DNA from 2 places in the Pseudoalteromonas sp. BMB genome. Region 2 is predicted to be linked to the other one. Evidence: predicted binding sites of a transcription regulator. Region 2 holds the regulator's gene; the other holds the start of a gene.

Region 1 (4,897 bases), on a different contig from region 2:
AAGTTTCGTACTTAAGTTTTACTTGACGCTAACTCGTTGCTGCTTTGCTTTTCAGCGTAGCGCCCCGTGTCAGTGGGGTCGCATTATAGGGAGATCCGATTTTAGTGCAACCCCTTTTTTCATTAAAACTTATAAAAAAGGTTCGTTCGAACAGAAAACACACAAAACCGCTTAAAAACCACATTAATGCAATATTTTCTTCATAAAACTGTCACCAGTTTTCGCGAAGGGATCATAAGTATTGATCAAATTTGGGAGGATGCAAGATACAGTTGAAGAAATTTTCACCTGTATCTTGGTATTCAACTATCAATTCTTTTAGTAAAGAAGACTATATAGCTTTCGTCGATATGCTGAAGCAACACTATCGCCATCAGGAAGCGAAGCAATAATATCTAAAAATCCCTTTTTGGCTTCACCGTAGTTCATATCTTTCTTAAGCACCATAAGTAGGCTTGCCAATGCTTCTTCTTTTTTACCCACATCTAACTGAGCTTGAGCTAACTGACAACGTAAGTCTAATGAATCAGGCTCAGCTTCCACCGCTTGCTCTAGACGCTTTACCTCTGGTGAATCTTGTGCAGCCGCAGCTTGCGCCAATTTAGCGACTAAATTGTGGTAATACGGGTCTCGCTGTTCTTCATTTATAGAATCTAATAACGCTTGAGCTTCATCAAATTTTTGAATTTGCATACAGATATCCGCAAACACCAACTTAACCCGAGTGTTACTACTGTCAATGTCGTATGCCTTCTTCGCATAGCCAAAGGCATTATTTAGGTCACCGCTTGCGAGGAACTGCTTCGCTTGATCAAGTAAAATAACTTCAGGTGATGGTAAATGCTCAGACAAAGCTTCTTTAATTTCTTCTTCTGTTTTTGCCCCTGCCAGCATATCTACTGGCGCACCACCTTTTAAAATCACAATCGTTGGCAAAGCTTGTAAACCAATTTGCTGAGCGAGTTGAGATGCCAGAGCTTGTTGGACATCACAATCAATAACGCCTACGGTTATATGCTCACTATAAGCTGCCGCTATCCTCTCCAATATCTGGTCTTGCTGAACACATTCAGGATTTTGATTGCTATAAAAGGTCAGCAATAACACTTTCTCTGGATTTGGATCGGTTATTACTTGCTGAATGTTTTCAGGGGTTAGTTGGATTTTATTGCTCATATTCTATTTTCTGTCTGAGTAATTAATATGGTTGATATAGTGACACTATCTGAATTTACAACCAAGCCAAGAAAACAATTATGTAGAGCTTGGCTTTCTCTTTCGGGTAAATTTCCCCTTTCTTGCCCCACGTTTTTTAAATGCAGGTACAGGAACACCTTTCAGTGCATTTGTATTGATAGACTGAGCGCTGTCAATAAATCCACCTAACTCATCACAAAGCGGTTGCATAAATTGATTATACGACGTTTCCTTATTGGCGATCTTTCCAAGCAATGACTCCCAGAGCGCAGTTCTGTCTGGTAATGAAAGTGACTCAGGTAGGGTTTGAATAAATGCTTTTCCCAGCGCCGTAGAATAAATCGTCTTACCTTCTCGTCTAAGAAACTGCCGTCTAAACAAAAGCTCAATAATTCCGGCCCGCGTTGCTTCAGTGCCAAGCCCGTCAGTGTCTTTCAATACCTTTTTGATAGATTGATCGGAAACAAACCGCGCAATACCTGTCATTGCACCTAATAAGGTGGCTTCAGTGTAATGCTTTGGCGGCTGAGTTTGTTTTTCTTTAACTTCACCTCTCTCACATAAAAGTTGCTCTCCCACCTGTAACTCCGGCAATAGGCTTTCTTTTTCTACCTCATGACCTTTAAACAGTATCTTGAATCCTTGATCTGTTATTTGCTTCGCTTGTGCTTTGAATTGACCACCACTAATCTCCAACTCCACTTTAGTTTCGTTGTAGCGGTAGGGATGAAAGAATTGCGCAAGGTACTGTACAGAGATAAGTTGATAGACCTGCAATTCTCTATGCCCAAGCTGAGCACTGCGGAGCTTTTTAGTGGTTGGAATGATAGCGTGATGCGCTTCTACCTTTTTGTCATTCCAACACGCGCCTTTTAGGTTCATATCAGCTAACTTAATAAACTTACTTTCTATTCCCTGATTGTGCTCGGCAGCCGCAATGACTTGCTCTCTTTCAACACAATGTTCTTGTGGTAGATAACGGTTATCAGATCTAGGGTAAGTGATCAGTTTATGTTTCTCATAGAGTGCCTGACAAATATCCAACACTTGCTGAGCCGATAAACCGTAGCGCTTATTTGCGTCAATCTGCAAAGAAGAAAGGTTATAGGGTAGCGGCGGATTTATCTTTTTTGGTTTCGTTTCAACCTTATTTATTGTTGCTTGCTTTTGACTGATCCGATCCGCAACGTTTTCGGCTAAGGCTTTAACCAGAACACGCCCATCTTCGTCCATATAGGGCTTACATGCTTCACTTGGTACCCACTTAGCTTCAAAAACACCCCAATTTGGTTTATTGATGTGTGCAATCACCTCATAAAATGGTTTAGATACAAAGTTCTCTATTTCTAAATCCCTTCTAACAACCAAACCAAGTACCGGAGTTTGCACTCTGCCAACCGACAAAACGGTATTCACTCCCGCTTTTTGCCCGGCCAACGTAAATGCTCTGGTTAAATTCATCCCAAATAGCCAATCCGCTCTAGCTCTTGCAAGTGCAGATACACTTAAAGGAACAAATTCTTGATTAGAACGTGTCGAAGCCAAAGCCTTTTTCACAGCTTGTGGGTTTAAATCACTGATCAACAAGCGTCGGATCGTTGCTCTTTTCCGCTCTGGCAAATTTACGAATTGAAATACTTCGTCCACAAGCAATTGCCCTTCTCTATCAGGATCTCCAGCATGGTAGATTTCATCGGCTTTTGTGAGTAACTTTTTTAAAGTGCTAAGCTGCTTTTTTGTTTTTGGCTTTGCTTTGAACTGCCATTGAGTCGGCACGATTGGTAGATCATGAAACTGCCATTTTTTGTATTTGGCGTCGTAGTCTTCAGGTTCTGCTTGCTCCAACAGGTGTCCTATGCACCAAGAAACCACATCACCATTCGCGACTTCTATATAACCATCTTGTTTTTTATGTGGTTTTGGTAAGACATCGGCGATTGCTCGACCTAAAGAGGGTTTTTCTGCGATATAGAGTTTCATGATTAGCTTAACTGTATATAGATACAGTTATCATAGTGAATTTTGACGAAAAACACCATAGCTGCAAAGAGACTGTCTCCAGTCTCTTTGCGAACCAACAAACTTACGTTCTTAATAAATTAAGTTGCTTGTGTTTTTGTTCAACTATCAGCGTCATTGAACTGGCCGCTTGCTCAACTTCATCTGCGAACTTCGAAAGCTCAGCAGCGGCATCTGAAATGCCCGTTGTATTTGTATTAATTTCTTCGGTAACCATACTTTGCTCTTCCGCAGCCGTCGCAATTTGTGTTACTTCATTAGAAATGCTTGTCAGCTCAGCAACTAGGGTACTCATTAACCTTGCTGATTCTTGGCAATAACTCACTGCGTCTTCACCTAACTGCACAGAACTCTCAATGATCCGACCTGAATTCGCGACCTCACTCTGGAGGTTATCTATTAGTTTACTAATGTCGTCCGTTGAGGCCTGTGTTTTTGACGCCAAAGCTCGAACTTCGTCGGCAACAACCGCAAAGCCGCGCCCTTGTTCCCCCGCCCTTGCCGCTTCAATTGCTGCGTTTAAGGCCAGTAAATTAGTTTGTTCTGCAATGGCTCTGATCACTTCTAGTATTTTGGAAATATCATTACTGCGCTCAGATACCTTCACGACCGCTTGTTTTGCATCAATAACTTGATCCGCCATTGATTGCACCGTTTCAGTTGTTTTAATGATACTTTGCTCGCTTTGCTGAACTTGATCAGCGGCCTGATTCGTACTTGCAGCCGCTTTTTCCGACGCCCGAGCCACCTCTGAAGCGGTTGCACTAAGTTCGTTAATTGCAGTAACTACGCTATCTATTTCCAAATGCTGATTAGCGACTTTGTTTTTGATGTTTATCGCGGCTTCTGTTGTTCGATGCGACTGCTCATAGGAAGATTCAGCAAGACCTTTGAGGTCATCAATCATCTTTCGTAGTTTATCAGTAAAGCGGTTAAAGCCATGCGCCAAGGCAATCAACTCAGCATGATGACTCACTTCTAGCTCATGCGTTAAATCGCCTTCGCTAGAAGCTAAGTTCTCTACCCGCTCCTGAATATGCGTAAGCGGCCCGATAATTGTGTTCACTAATACCACCGCAATGGCAATGCCAATAACAGCAATAACAATACCGATAATAAGCATCCAGCGACCAACGGAGTTTGTCGACTCCTCCAGCTGACTTTGCAGCGTTGTAGCAGAACTAAGTGCAATTGCCTTAGGTAGTTCGATTACCAGAGACCAAGTGGTATTTGGCAACGCAATGTTGATCGGTACTGCTACGACTAAATCTTCACCAAGCTCTTTAATCCCAGAACCTGTGTGCAGCGATTTTAACACCTCAGCCCTATCTGACTTTGTCGACTCAGCAAGTGGGCGGGCTAAATTCTTGTAGTGACTAGAACCCACAACAAGACCCAGCTCACTTAACAAGGTTACCTTAGCGGCTCCTGAGTAAAGCGAGTTTGAGAGCTCGTCGACCATAGTTTGAAAAATCGGCAAATTTACATCCACGCCCACTAAGCCTCTAAATTGACGATTGACCACGACTGGTGTAGTCAATGAGGTCATCAGCATTTTGTTGCCCGGAGAAATTTCATATAAATAGGGCTCCATGATACAAGGCGCTATTTTATCTTTTGCGCACAGATACCACTCGGCTTCTCGTAGGCCAAATTCATTGATTGCATCGGCATATTTTTC
Region 2 (4,897 bases):
ACATCGCCAGGGCCAAATAGAGAAACCCGTTGCAGAGATGCGACGGGTTTTTTGCTGTCTGGGATATAGAGATTTGAGAGATATAAAACCTCGCAAGGCAATCAACACATCGCGAGGTTTTCTAAACCTAAGTAAATGCGCTCCACTCCCACCACAGTATAAGCACAGTGCAACATGGTAGGTGGTTTACCCACCGATGGCTTGCAATTAAGGTTTCCAGTCGATGATAGTGTGGATTACCCATGTGACTCTCTATTTAAAAAATGAGAACATCCTACTTCGTAGCGAGCCAGGGCCAAATAAGAGGTTGATGAAAAGCGTTCATCCATGAACTTCATCGACATTCGAACATCCATGTACATCAAAACCCGTTGCAGCAATGCGACGGGTTTTTTGCTGTCTGGGGTGTAGAGATTTGAGATATAGAAAACCTCGCAAGCCAATCAACACATCGCGAGGTGAACTCGCTCCCACCACAGTATCAGCATAGTGCAACATAGTGGGAGGTGGTTTATCAGCCCTAAATCTTAATAATCTATTTCTTATTACGTAGAGTCGTAGGTTAAGCTCTGAGGCACAGACTTCGTTTCTTGCTTAATGCTGCTCTAATTAATGCTATCAGCAAATACACTTAAAATATGTCGAATAAAGAAACATTTGCGATTTTTTTTGAGCTGTATATACTTACAGTAAATAAACCACTGTATGGAACACCAGTTAATGCGTCCTCTAACAAAACGACAAGAACAAATCTTTGAATTAATAAAAGTATTCATAAAAGATACTGGCATGCCTCCAACTCGTGCAGAAATAGCAGATGCTTTGGGTTTTAAGAGTGCAAATGCAGCGGAAGAACATCTTAAGGCGCTTGCAAAAAAGGGAGTTATCGAAATGGTTCCTGGTGCAAGCCGAGGGATTCGACTTGTAGAGGATGAATCCGAACAACTTGGTTTACCTATTATTGGCCGTGTTGCTGCTGGCGAGCCTATCCTGGCAGAGCAACATGTGGAAAGCCACTTTAATGTAGATGCGAGTTTTTTTAAACCTAATGCTGATTATCTTTTGAGAGTTAATGGTATGAGCATGAAGGATATTGGCATTATGGATGGTGATCTTCTAGCTGTTCACAGGACTCAATTGGCTGAAAATGGCCAAGTGATAGTGGCTCGTGTAGAAGAGGACGTGACTGTTAAACGCTTTGAAAAGAAAGGAAAGAAAGTTTTATTGCATGCTGAGAATGAAGAGTTTAAAGCGATTGAAGTGGATCTTGAGCATCAAAATTTCTCCATTGAAGGGTTAGCCGTCGGCGTTATCCGAAGTGCTGACTGGATGTAGTTTATGAGAGCGAGCGTAGCGTCAAATATAAAGTTGCGCTTGCTTTAACTATATTTTGTTTAAAAAGTGGTAATTAACTTTTCTAACTATGTGAAAGTAGGATGATTATAGTGACTTTAATCATTTAGTAATATTTTTAGTTTTCTGATCTTTATACACTATTTTTCATCATTCTTTGTTTTACCCCCTATAGTCCCCAGTTTTGATTCTAAAGTCGGTCTTCTCAAAAATCTTGCAATTTGTTTGTTTTTTGACTAATTGGTTAATAGTCGTGCAGTAAGTCTATGTACAAATAGACAATATGACAGTCATCCAATAATAACAAAAGACAACCGCGAGTTGTCTTGAAGGAGACGTCAAATGAAAATTTGTCGATTAGTTGTAGCATTCATCGCAGTGCTAATCGCCATGCCCTCACTTGCTAACAGCGCTTACAATATGAGGCAAGGTGTTACAGACATTAGTCATCAAGTGTATGAGCTTCACATGACCATATTTCTAATATGTTGCGTCATTGGGGTTATTGTATTTGGGGTTATGTTTTGGGCGCTTATAAAACACAGAAAGTCAAAAGGCGTTGTTGCAGCGCAATTTCATGAAAGCACCAAAGTGGAAATACTTTGGACTGCAATTCCTTTCCTGATACTCATTGGTATGGCAATACCTGCCACAAAAACGCTTATTGCTATGGAAGACACGAGTAAAGCTGATCTGACCATTAAGGTCACAGGCTCTCAGTGGAAATGGCACTATGAGTATATGGGGCATGATGTTGAGTTCTATTCTTTGCTCTCTACTTCGAAAGATGAAATTAGTGATCTTAAAGAAAAAAATGAAAATTACCTGCTTGAAGTTGATAAGCATTTAGTTATTCCCACCGATAGGAAAGTTCGCTTTTTAATGACCTCAGATGATGTCATCCATTCTTGGTGGGTGCCCGATTTTGCGGTGAAGAAGGATGCCAATCCGGGCTTTATAAATGAGGCATGGACAAAGGTAAACGATGAAGGAATTTACAGAGGCCAATGTGCTGAATTATGTGGCAAAGATCATGGCTTTATGCCTGTCGTCGTCGAGGCCGTAAGCCCTGATAAATTTGATAGTTGGCTCAACGATGCTAAAGCTGAAAAAGCAAAAGCAGAGGCTGAGTCACAAGCAGTTGCCCAACAAACCCTTTCGAAAGAAGAGTTAATGGAGGTTGGTGAACAAACTTACATGGCTTATTGCGCAGCTTGCCATCAACCAACTGGGCTTGGGCTACCAGGTGTCTTCCCTGCAATGAAAGGGAGTAAAGTCGTCACTGGAGATATTAAAGCTCATATAGATATTCTACTTTTAGGTCGACCAGGAACTGCTATGCAATCTTTCGCAAAGCAATTAACAATCAAGCAGATTGCGGGAGTTATCACCTATAAAAGAAATAGCTGGGGTAATGACACCGGCGATGTTATTCAGCCAAGCCAAATACAGCGTGAGATAGATGCATTAGAGGAGGGTAAGTAATGAGTGCCATCGTAGAAGAACATTCACACCATACAGCTCCAAAAGGCTTCAAGCGCTGGCTGTTTACTACCAATCATAAAGACATTGGAACACTGTATTTATTGTTCTCACTAACCATGTTTTTAATTGGTGGTGCTATGGCGATGGTGATCCGCGCCGAGCTTTTCCAACCTGGGTTACAGCTTGTAGATCCGCATTTTTTTAATCAAATGACGACAGTACATGGACTAATAATGGTATTTGGCGCAGTAATGCCCGCATTTACTGGTCTTGCCAACTGGATGATCCCAATGATGATTGGTGCTCCTGATATGGCGTTACCGAGAATGAATAACTGGAGTTTTTGGATACTACCCTTTGCATTTGCAATTTTACTGATGTCGTTATTTTTGGAAGGCGGCGGGCCTGCTTTCGGTTGGACTTTTTATGCGCCACTATCTACAACGTACAGCAATGACAATACTGCATTTTTTGTTTTTGCGATCCATATAATGGGAATTAGCTCTATTATGGGTGCTATCAACGTTATCGTGACCATCGTCAATCTTAGAGCTCCAGGTATGACATGGATGAAGTTACCTTTGTTTGTCTGGACTTGGCTGATAACTGCATTTCTTCTGATTGCTGTTATGCCCGTACTCGCTGGCGCTGTGACTATGGTATTGACTGATAAGTTCTTTGGAACGAGCTTTTTTGATGCAGCAGGTGGTGGTGATCCTGTTATGTTCCAGCATATATTCTGGTTCTTTGGTCATCCTGAAGTGTACATCATGATATTACCTGCCTTCGGCATAATTTCTACGATAGTACCGACATTTTCAAGAAAGAAACTGTTTGGCTATGCATCAATGGTTTATGCAACCGCTTCAATCGCTCTGTTATCGTTCGTCGTTTGGGCTCATCATATGTTTACTACGGGCATGCCTTTAGCTGGTGAGTTGTTTTTTATGTATGCAACTATGCTCATATCAGTGCCCACTGGCGTTAAGGTTTTTAATTGGGTAGCGACAATGTGGCGAGGTGCTATTAGTTTTGAGGTACCCATGCTTTTTGCCATTGCGTTTATCGTACTTTTCACAATTGGCGGATTTTCCGGTTTGATGTTAGCAATTACGCCTGCAGATTTCCAATATCACGATACCTACTTCGTTGTCGCGCATTTCCATTACGTGTTAGTTACGGGAGCTATATTCTCAATAATGGCCGCCGCATATTATTGGTTACCAAAGTGGACAGGGCACATGTTTGATATCAAATTGGCTAAATTTCACTTTTGGCTCTCCTTGGTTAGTGTGAACGTATTGTTTTTCCCAATGCACTTTGTTGGTCTTGCTGGCATGCCAAGGCGGATCCCTGATTATGCTCTACAGTTCGCTGATTTTAACGCGATCATTAGTATCGGAGGGTTTGCATTCGGTCTTTCTCAACTGTTGTTTGTTGCAGTGGTTTATAAATGTATAAAAGGTGGAGAGCAGGCCTCTGGGAAAGTATGGGATGGGGCTGAGGGATTAGAGTGGCAAGTACCATCTCCGGCTCCTTATCATACCTTTTCAACGCCACCGGAGATTAAGTAATGCAACATGGTCGCCTGCTTAAGAAGCTTATTTTGTTGACGCTAGGTATGTTTGCTTTTGCCTTTGCACTGGTTCCTCTATATGACGTTTTTTGTGATGTCACAGGCCTAAATGGTAAGCCATCCATGGAAATCGCAAAGCAGAGCGAGTCAATTGCACAAAGTCGACAAGTAGATGTGAGCTTCACAACGCATAGTCAAAGCCAGGCGCCATTTAAGGTCGATGCAGTCGAGCATTCGGTTAGAGTTCAACCCGGTAAGCTAACCGATGTCAAATTCATTGCAAAAAACTTGAGTGATAGTGAGCGTGTGTTGCAAGCGATCCCTTCAGTGTCTCCAGGGAAAGCGGCAAAGTATTTACACAAAATGGCCTGCTTTTGTTTTGATCAGCAACCAATGAAAGGCAAAGAAGAAGTTGAGTTTGTCTTGAGGTTTTATGTAGATACGGAGCTCCCAAGTGATGTTGAGGAACTCACACTTTCATAT

What was found. Region 2 encodes LexA, which represses DNA repair genes until DNA is damaged. Its sites were predicted from a motif close to TACTGTATNNNNATACAGTA; they were not measured.
Region 1: the regulator LexA is predicted to act here: its motif matches at 3,187-3,206, upstream of BB427_RS12385 (DNA topoisomerase III).

The regions. Positions count from the first base shown of each region.
Region 1 is NZ_MBQA01000163.1:16-4,912, forward strand. Features, by position in the region: gene BB427_RS12380 (tetratricopeptide repeat protein) at 319-1,176, opposite strand; gene BB427_RS12385 (DNA topoisomerase III) at 1,255-3,177, opposite strand; gene BB427_RS12390 (methyl-accepting chemotaxis protein) at 3,281-4,897, opposite strand, start outside.
Region 2 is NZ_MBQA01000210.1:53,148-58,044, reverse strand. Features, by position in the region: gene lexA (transcriptional repressor LexA) at 721-1,335, shown strand; gene coxB (cytochrome c oxidase subunit II) at 1,696-2,838, shown strand; gene ctaD (cytochrome c oxidase subunit I) at 2,838-4,412, shown strand; gene BB427_RS22215 (cytochrome c oxidase assembly protein) at 4,412-4,897, shown strand, end outside.